3 regions of the Shewanella sp. S23-S33 genome follow, and region 1 is predicted to be linked to each of the others. Evidence: predicted binding sites of a transcription regulator. Region 1 holds the regulator's gene; each other region holds the start of a gene.
The links. The regulator NrdR, encoded in region 1, represses ribonucleotide reductase genes. The targets are predictions, from matches to a motif close to AAACACNANATNTNGTGTTT.

Region 1 (3,284 bases):
AATATCGCAGATTATGATCCGGAACTGTTTAACGCAATTCAGAATGAAACTCTGCGTCAAGAAGAGCATATTGAGCTGATTGCTTCTGAAAACTACACCAGTCCACGCGTGATGGAAGCGCAAGGTTCACAGTTAACCAATAAGTACGCTGAAGGCTATCCAGGCAAGCGTTACTACGGTGGTTGTGAGTATGTGGACGTAGTTGAAACCTTAGCGATTGAACGTGCTAAACAACTGTTTGGCGCAACTTACGCTAACGTACAACCTCATTCAGGTTCACAGGCAAACAGCGCGGTTTACATGGCATTGTTAAAGCCTGGCGATACCGTACTGGGCATGAACTTAGCTCATGGTGGTCACTTGACCCACGGTTCACCGGTTAACTTCTCTGGCAAACTGTACAACATCATTCCTTATGGTATCGACGAGTCTGGCAAAATTGACTACGACGAGATGGAACGTATTGCCTTAGAACACAAGCCTAAGATGATGATCGGCGGTTTCTCTGCCTACTCAGGTATCGTTGATTGGGCAAAAATGCGTGAAATCGCAGACAAAATCGGTGCTTATTTATTTGTCGATATGGCACACGTTGCCGGTCTTATTGCTGCGGGCGTTTATCCAAACCCAGTTCCACACGCACATGTTGTGACATCTACGACCCACAAAACCTTAGCGGGTCCTCGTGGTGGCGTGATCCTGTCAGCTGCTGACGATGAAGACTTGTATAAGAAGTTGAACTCTGCGGTATTCCCTGGTGGTCAAGGTGGTCCATTGATGCACGTTATCGCCGGTAAAGCGGTGGCGTTCAAAGAAGCCCTAGAGCCAGAATTTAAAGTTTACCAACAGCAAGTGGTTAACAACGCTAAAGCTATGGTTGAAGTGTTCCTTGAGCGCGGTTACAAAATCGTCTCTGGCGGAACCAGCAACCACTTAATGCTAGTTGACCTGATTGGTCGTGACTTAACGGGTAAAGAAGCCGATGCCGCCTTAGGTAGCGCTAACATTACTGTGAACAAAAACTCAGTGCCAAACGACCCACGTTCACCCTTTGTGACCTCAGGTGTGCGTATCGGTACGCCAGCCATTACGCGCCGCGGCTTTAAAGAAGCGGAATCGAAAGAGCTGACTGGCTGGATTTGTGACATCCTTGATGATGCAAGCAATCCTGCTGTGATTGAGCGTGTTAAAGGCCAAGTATTGGCACTTTGCGCACGTTTCCCTGTTTACGGCTAATTTGCCTATGCATCTACGTTTAGTAGATGAATGGCCGAGATTGACCGCCGACTGACTTGATACTTATCACATCAGGTATTTAGCATCAGGCACTTAACATCAAGTAGTTAACATTAGGTTGTTAAGCTCAGGTAGTTAACCTCAGCCCATAAATAGGATAAAATCCCATGGCCGCATCTTGCGGCCATTTTTATTGGTAAAATCTTAGGCTTAAATCCATTGCGTTTGACTGAGATTTAACAGGTAAACCCATTAACGCTTTACGACCATTCACTGGCAGGAGGCTCAATGCATTGTCCATTTTGTAGCGCGACAGATACTAAAGTCATCGATTCCCGATTAGTGGCAGAAGGCCACCAAGTGCGCCGTCGCCGAGAATGCACCGAATGTCATGAAAGATTTACCACCTTCGAAGGCGCCGAATTAGTCATGCCTAGGGTGATTAAGCGCGATGGTTCACGCCAACCCTTCGATGAAGAAAAACTCCAAGGTGGCATGTTACGCGCCGTTGAAAAACGCCCCGTATCTATGGATGAAATCGAGCAAGCACTCAGCAAAATCAAGTCTACTCTGCGCGCCACTGGCGAGCGGGAAGTGCCGTCAGAAATGGTGGGTAACTTAATGATGGAGCAATTGATGAGCCTAGATAAAGTCGCCTACATACGTTTCGCTTCTGTGTACCGCGCCTTCGAAGACGTGTCTGAATTTGGCGAAGCCATCGCCAAACTGCAAAAGTAGTCATCGAGTTTTGTCGCCGACAAGGCAGACGTGTACGAGCGATTGGCGTGAAAGCACAAATTTAAAAGACAGGTTTGTAAGACTGGTGAATGCCGAAACCTTTAACAACAGGGCTGAACATGAGCTTGAACATAAGTTGGTCCGTACTCGATACCCAAATGATGAGCCGCGCGATTCAATTGGCGCGCAAAGGCTTTTACACCACAAGACCCAATCCCAGTGTGGGCTGCGTTATCGTTAAAGATAACCAAATCATTGGTGAAGGTTATCATCAAAAAGCGGGTGAACCCCACGCCGAAGTGCATGCGCTACGTATGGCTGGCGAACGCGCCCGCGGCGCAACAGCCTATGTCACCCTAGAGCCCTGCAGTCATTATGGCCGCACGCCACCCTGTGCCTTGGCGCTGATCAATATTGGCGTTAAACGCGTGGTGGTGGCGGTTGAAGATCCTAATCCGCAAGTAGGTGGTCGTGGCATTCAAATGCTGCGCGATGCCGGTATTGAAGTGGATGTGGGATTACATCGCGATGAAGCCTATGCCTTGAATTTAGGCTTTATGAAGCGCATGGAATCGGGTTTACCCAGAGTTACAGTCAAATTGGCTGCGAGTCTCGATGGTAAAACTGCGCTGTCTAACGGTGTGTCTAAATGGATAACTGGTCCAGAATCTCGCCGCGACGTGCAGCGATTACGCTTACGTTCCTGCGCGCTAGTTACGGGGATCGAAACCATACTGGCAGACGCTCCTTTACTTAATGTGCGTTATCAGGAACTTGGCAGCTTAAAAGACAGTGTAACCGAGGCGCAATTACTGCAGCCATTAAGAGTGATACTCGACAGTCGCGCCCGTTTGCCGTTATCGGCCGCCTGCTTGGCTATCGTATCGCCCATACTCTTGGTCTCGACCGTGGCTTATCCCACAGAGTTTCAAGCACAATTGCCCTCCCATGTGAGTTGCCTCGTGTTACCTGCAATTGCAGGTCGCGTCTCATTGCCTGAACTATTAAGCTATTTAGGCCAAAGCTGTAATCACGTGCTGGTGGAAGCGGGTGCAACCTTAGCGGGCGCATTTTTAGCGCAGGGGCTGGCCGATGAGTTAGTGCTATACCAAGCGATGAAAATCCTCGGTGGGCATGGGCGTAATTTGCTGCAATTGCCCGATTATCAAACCATGGCACACATTCCTGCACTCACTTTGGTCGATGAGCGCAAATTAGGGCCAGATACCCGTTTAACCTTGAGCGTTAAGCTTGATACCTCTTTATTTAAATCGAATTGGAGCAAGATAACCGTTTAACCTTGAGTCTTA
Region 2 (3,284 bases), on a different contig from region 1:
GCCTAAGGTACGGCGATTCATCGAGGCGATTTGCGCGGCTTTGATAGGGTAATCTTGATAATCCAATAGATTATCCAGTGCGCGTACGGCGAGGTCGGCTAATGGCTCAATATCAGATAATTCTTTGATAGAACCTAAGTTAAGTGCTGACAGCGTACAAAGCGCGATTTCACCTTCAGGATCATCGATGTTGTTCAATGGTTTAGTCGGCAGGGCGATTTCAAGACACAGGTTAGACTGTCTGATCGGCGCAACTTTTGAATCGAACGGGCTGTGAGTGTTACAGTGATCCACGTTCTGAATGTAGATACGGCCCGTTGAGGCGCGCTCTTGCATCATCAGTGAAAACAGCTCAACGGCTTTTATGGTTTTCTTACGAATGCTGCTGTCTTGCTCATATTGCAGATATAAACGCTCAAACTCGTTTTGATCTTCAAAGAAAGCATCGTACAAGCCAGGCACGTCAGATGGGCTAAACAGGCTGATGTTTTCGCCTTTGATCAGACGTTGATACATGACTTTGTTCAACTGCACACCGTAGTCTAGATGACGGATACGGTTGTCTTCGACGCCGCGGTTATTTTTCAATACCAGCAGAGATTCGACTTCTAAGTGCCAAATAGGGTAGAACAGGGTCGCAGCACCGCCACGCACGCCGCCTTGAGAACACGACTTCACTGCGGTTTGGAAATACTTATAGAAAGGTAAACAACCTGTGTGGAAGGCTTCACCACCACGGATTGGGCTACCTAAGGCGCGAATACGACCAGCGTTAATACCGATACCCGCACGTTGGCTGACATATTTCACGATAGACGAAGCGGTCGCGTTGATAGAATCTAAGCTGTCACCACATTCGATCAGTACGCAAGAGCTAAACTGACGCGTTGGGGTGCGCACACCGGCCATAATTGGCGTTGGCAGCGACAGTTTAAAAGTTGATACCGCGTCATAGAAATCTTTAACGTATTTCAGGCGCGTCTCTTTTGGATAACGGGCAAACAAGCAAGCCGCAACCAAAATGTAAAGGAACTGCGCGCTCTCATAGATTTCGTGGGTCACACGGTTTTGAACTAAATACTTGCCTTCAAGCTGTTTTACTGCAGCGTAGGAAAAGTCCATATCACGCCAATGGTCGATATAGGTATCCATCACATCCAGCTCTTCGCGGGTGTAATCTCTTAAAATATGTTGATCGTATTTACCCAGCTCAACCAATTTAGTCACGTGAGTATACAATGCGGGCGGCTCAAACTGACCGAAGGCCTTCTTACGCAAATGAAACACCGCTAAACGGGCAGCGAGGAACTGATAGTCCGGTGATTCTGGAGAAATTAAATCTGCCGCAGCCTTGATAATGGTTTCATGGATAGCTTCGGTTGGGATGCCATCGAAAAACTGTAGGTGCGAGCGAAGTTCAACTTCCGAAACAGAAACGTTTTTTAATCCCTTGGCTGCCCAAGTAATTACGCGGTGTATTTTTTCGAGATCGATATTCTCACGATCGCCACAGCGTTTTGTGACTGTCATAGTGCTATTCATTTGGAGATAGGCCTTGGTTCTTATATGTATTTAGGTGAGCAAAATCACCGTACGTATCCTTGTAAAACAATCAATAATCGTCCCTTAAATATAGCTGACTGGTTAAAAACGAGTCAATTAAGCGGCGAGTTTCTAGTGTGTCTGATTGTTACCTATACACAAGATATGGTGTTTTAAATTATATGGGATACAAGATAGTGAGGTTTGCCCCTATTTGCAAGTCTGAATTCAGGGGACATCTTGTGGATAACGTGAGGATAAACTTTTGCGTTAGTAACGACTAACCTTGAAGCTCAATTTCAGGTTAGCGTGTCACACTCATGGGGGATTTTTAGGCGATCTTTTTCTTTAGATCGCGATCGCTCACGAGTGCCGATCTTTTATGCGTCTGATTTTTTCCGTGGGTCATAAATAGCATGCTGACACACTGATGTCCGTCAGTGAAGTTACGCATTGGATGCCTTATTCGTGAGCATTGTAGGCGCTGTTTTTGGTTGATGTTGTTAAGCCAGTGCTTCGATTAGTGCTTGATGTAGCTCAGTTGGGCTTGCAAAATGCGCGTGCGCAGGCCATTGCAACGGCTTGTCGTTCACGTCCAGATAACCCCATAGGGCCACGCCGCCTAACATGCCAGCAGCCTTGGCCGCGAGCAAATCTCGCTCGGCATCCCCAAGATACAAAATGTGCTCTGGAGCACAGTTCAGCTGTTGTGCGCCTAACAGCATAGGTGCAGTGTGGGGTTTTGCGTATTTGGTCGAATCGCCACTGATGATAACGGGCATACGCAAGTGTAAATTCAGTTTTTGCAATAAGGGACGGGTAAACCGGGCAGGCTTGTTGGTGATCACCCCAAACGGCAGCTGAGTTAACTCGAGCCAATCGAGTAATGCTGTTATGCCTGTAAATAGCGCACAATGATCGCCATTTATACGCTGATAGTGGGCGAGCAGTCCTTGCTGTACTTGAGACCGAAGATCTTCTGCCGCATCAGGGATCGCCGCATCGACTAAGGCAAAACTGCCGTGGGATGCGGCGTAGCGCATGGCCGCTAACGGCTGCGCGGCGATGCCGACGTCTTGAAGACTTAAATTGAGGGCTTGCACCAGATCCGGCGCGGTATCCGCTAAGGTGCCGTCGAGATCGAACAGTACGCCTTTGATCTGTGCCAGACTCATATTAATCAACCTTACGCGTCGCTATCATGTAATTCACATCAACCTTAGGCGTGTACTTAAAAATGCCCGTCAATGGGTTGTAGCTTACCCCTAAGGCATCGGTACAGATAAGATCGGTATTATCTACTAGCTCAATCAGCTCCGAAGGCTTAATGAATTTTTTATGCTCGTGGGTGCCAACTGGCAGCATTTTTAGCAAATATTCCGCGCCTAAAATGGTGTGCACGTAGGATTTAATGTTGCGGTTGATGGTGGAGAAAAACACATGACCACCGGGTTTGACCATGTCACAGCATGCTTTAATCACAGATTGTGGATCGGGTACATGTTCGAGCATTTCCATGCAGGTCACCACATCGTAATAGGCTTGATGATCTTGGCTGTGGGCCTCGGCGGTATTTTTTACATAATTAATGTTTACGCCCGTTTCGAGGGCATGCAGGCGCGCGACTTCTAGGGGCTCATCACCCATATCTAAGCCATCAACCTCGGCGCCGATGCGGGCCATGCTTTCAGACAAAATGCCGCCACCACAGCCGACATCGAGCACTTTCTTGCCGAAAATAC
Region 3 (3,284 bases), on a different contig from region 1:
CTGTAATGCGAGCCAGTCCTGTCCAAGCTGTCATGCCTGGCATGCCGAGTACGCCGAGGAAATGTGAACTATCAAGCGTAGTTAGTGGTAAAGCTGTTAGTCCTGCGGTATCTGTGACTGCGTGTTCACGCCAACCTAGCATGCTGCTGACTTTAGTACCAACCGGGAACTCGGTGTTTTTTGACGCGATAACTTCACCAATCGCACCGCCTTCTAAGACTTGATTTAAGGCGAAGGGCGGAACATAACTCTTGCGATCAACCATGCGCCCGCGCATGTAAGGGTCAACCGACATCCATAGATTTTTAATCAGTACTTGTCCATCAGCGAGCGGTGCTAACGCTTTATTTACTAAAGTAAAGTTCTGTGTTGTAGGCATGCCTTCTGGGCGACTAGCTAGATGGATTTCACGGGTTTCAGTCATACTCTTCATAAAAACTCACCTTTTGTTTGTGCGCAAACTAATGATGTTAACTCTACGTGGCTTTAAGATTGAATGCAAATAGTTTGCGCGCAAACTAGATGGGGTGGGACAGATCGGATAAGATAGCGTTATGTTTAAATGACAGGCGCTTAAACGTGCAGAATTGCTTACCTCAACATGAGCTAGACGCTACAAAACAGACTCATAGCCAAGCTTCTAGCGATCCACTCTGTTTATCCGATAATGTGTGTTTCGCGTTATATTCTGCGAGCAATGCATTAGTGCGTGCTTATCGGCCTCTACTCGAGGCATACGAGTTAACTTTCCCTCAATATTTAGTGATGCAAACCCTGTGGCGTCAAAACGGCTGTAGCCAAACCCAGCTATCAATGGCGACTAAACTCGATATGGGAACCTTAACGCCCATCGTCAAGCGGTTAGAGTTGAAGGGGTTGATTACGCGATTAGCCTGCGTTGAAGATGAGCGGAAAAAGCTGATCACTCTGACAAGTCAAGGAGAGGGTATCAGGCACGAAGCTCTTGCCTTGAAGCAAACCTTGCTGAATAAAGTGCAGATGGATGCCGAGGCACTCGATTTACTGAGGCGGCAATGTCTTGCCCTTATTGAAGATTTACAGTCCTAGAGATAAATCTACTGGTGCTGTTCGCTACCCGAAAATTCAGGATCTGCACTGATTAATACTTGATTGGCTTAGTTTTTGCTTTAAAACCGTCATTGAGTCTTAGACGCCGAATTTTTGACGATGAATTCTATTTTAAATGCCTTTAATCTTAATCGCAGCAGTGCCAGTATCGCCGATGCCTATGGTGCAAATAGCCAAAAGACGAGCACGGCTAAAACCGATACTACGACAGAAACAAATAAAACGCAGACGGATGCTACCAAACCCGATAAAGGTAAAACCGATGAGATAGCGCTGTCGCCACGGGCGCAACGCGCACAGAAAATTCAATCGATGGCGAAGGATTTTTTTGCCGATGGTCAATTTGGCGTCGCCGATATTCCCGCATTGGTGTCGCGCTTACAAAAAGATGGCATTTTATCGGATGTGCAACTCGAGCGTTTATCGAAAAACGGTATTACAGTGCCGAGCACAACAACGCCGACTAAACAATCGTTGCAAGATTTTTTAGATGATGAAATCAAATCATTAGCTAAAAAATCACCCAATAATCCTCTTATCAATACCTTAGTTGATGCTAAGAGCGTCTTAACCAATATGGATGATGCTCAGTCGCCGGTGCTAGCCCAGAAGGCCACGAAAGTCCTTAGCCAATTGACGGATTATTTGAATTCTGAACCTCCGCTTACGGATGCTCAAAAGCAGCAGTGGCAGGGGCTAAAATCTATGATGCAACTTGCTTCATCTATGGGGGCACATCAATCTGCATCGGGCCAACTCAGTAGTTATCTTGCGCTTGCTAAACGTTAATTCACATCCATAGTGCGTGATAAACGCAAATTGTCACGCATTCAACTAGCTGGGTTTAATCAGCAGGTCAAGGCGCAATTTTCAGATAATTGGGCCTAGCTGCAGTTCTTGTTTGTTCTTTTATTTCATCCTAAAAACTATGATCTGGATCATGGACTCCTTACCGTCATTGTAGCCTAATGCTCTACATATTGTGTTTTGTGCTTTTAAAATCACTAGATGTAGTGTTAATTTTTAGGCGAGATGGAGAGGAACTGAACAATGCCAGTCGTAATTAAGCGTGATGGTTGCCGCACACCTTTTGATGAAACAAGGATACGGGATGCAGTGAATGCCGCTGCAAACTCAGTTGGAATAGAGGATGGCGACTATGCAGCGACAGTGGCAGCGTGTATCAGTCAGAGCGTCGCGCCATTAGCAGAAGTCGATATCCACCATCTACAAGATGCGGTTGAGAATTTACTGATGGAAGGGCCGTACAAGTCCCTGGCGCGGGTGTATATCGAATACCGTCACGACAGAGATGTGTGCCGTGAAGCGACCAGTAAACTCAACCTCGAAATCCGTGGTTTAGTTGAGCAAAGCAATGCGGCTTTACTCAATGAAAATGCTAATAAAGATTCAAAAGTCATTCCTACTCAGCGGGATTTACTCGCGGGCATAGTCGCGAAACATTACGCCAAGAGTCATATTTTGCCAAAGGATGTGGTCGCTGCCCATGAAGCGGGCGAGATCCATTACCACGACCTAGATTACTCGCCGTTTTTCCCGATGTTTAACTGCATGTTGATTGATTTAGCTGGCATGTTGACCCACGGCTTTAAAATGGGTAATGCCGAAATTGAAACCCCTAAGTCTATTTCAACAGCGACAGCGGTGACCGCGCAGATCATTGCCCAAGTGGCGAGCCATATCTATGGCGGCACTACTATCAACCGTATCGATGAAGTGTTAGCGCCATTTGTCGCTAAGAGCTACGACAAGCATTACCAAATTGCACTGAATTGGAAGATCACCGACGCCAAAGCCTTTGCCACGGCGCAAACTGAAAAAGAATGTCACGATGCATTCCAGTCTTTGGAATATGAGGTCAATACCTTACACACTGCCAATGGCCAAACACCGTTCGTGACCTTCGGGTTTGGTTTAGGCACGTCATGGGAATCACGCTTAATTCAGCAATCAATGCTCAAAGTGCGGATGGCGGGATTGGGTAAAAATCGCAAGACTGCAGTATTCCCTAAGCTAGTGTTTGCGATTCGTGATGGTATTAATCATAAAGCGGGCGATTGCAATTACGATGTAAAACAGATGGCGCTCAAATGCGCGACAATGCGTATGTATCCCGACATCCTCAATTACGAGCAAGTCGAGAAAGTTACCGGTTCATTTAAAACCCCAATGGG

Region 2: a site for NrdR is predicted at 1,697-1,716, ahead of nrdA (class 1a ribonucleoside-diphosphate reductase subunit alpha). Genes of this name have one in related genera too.
Region 3: a site for NrdR is predicted at 2,089-2,108, ahead of nrdD (anaerobic ribonucleoside-triphosphate reductase). Genes of this name have one in related genera too.

What each region holds. Positions count from the first base shown of each region.
Region 1 is NZ_JBHFFD010000052.1:16,407-19,690, reverse strand. Features, by position in the region: gene glyA (serine hydroxymethyltransferase) at 1-1,236, shown strand, start outside; gene nrdR (transcriptional regulator NrdR) at 1,525-1,974, shown strand; gene ribD (bifunctional diaminohydroxyphosphoribosylaminopyrimidine deaminase/5-amino-6-(5-phosphoribosylamino)uracil reductase RibD) at 2,094-3,272, shown strand.
Region 2 is NZ_JBHFFD010000049.1:6,203-9,486, reverse strand. Features, by position in the region: gene nrdA (class 1a ribonucleoside-diphosphate reductase subunit alpha) at 1-1,542, opposite strand, end outside; gene ACHA99_RS12820 (HAD family hydrolase) at 2,046-2,717, opposite strand; gene ubiG (bifunctional 2-polyprenyl-6-hydroxyphenol methylase/3-demethylubiquinol 3-O-methyltransferase UbiG) at 2,719-3,284, opposite strand, start outside.
Region 3 is NZ_JBHFFD010000038.1:95,974-99,257, forward strand. Features, by position in the region: gene ACHA99_RS10310 (NADP-dependent oxidoreductase) at 1-433, opposite strand, end outside; gene ACHA99_RS10315 (MarR family winged helix-turn-helix transcriptional regulator) at 580-1,068, shown strand; gene ACHA99_RS10320 (hypothetical protein) at 1,189-1,878, shown strand; gene nrdD (anaerobic ribonucleoside-triphosphate reductase) at 2,140-3,284, shown strand, end outside.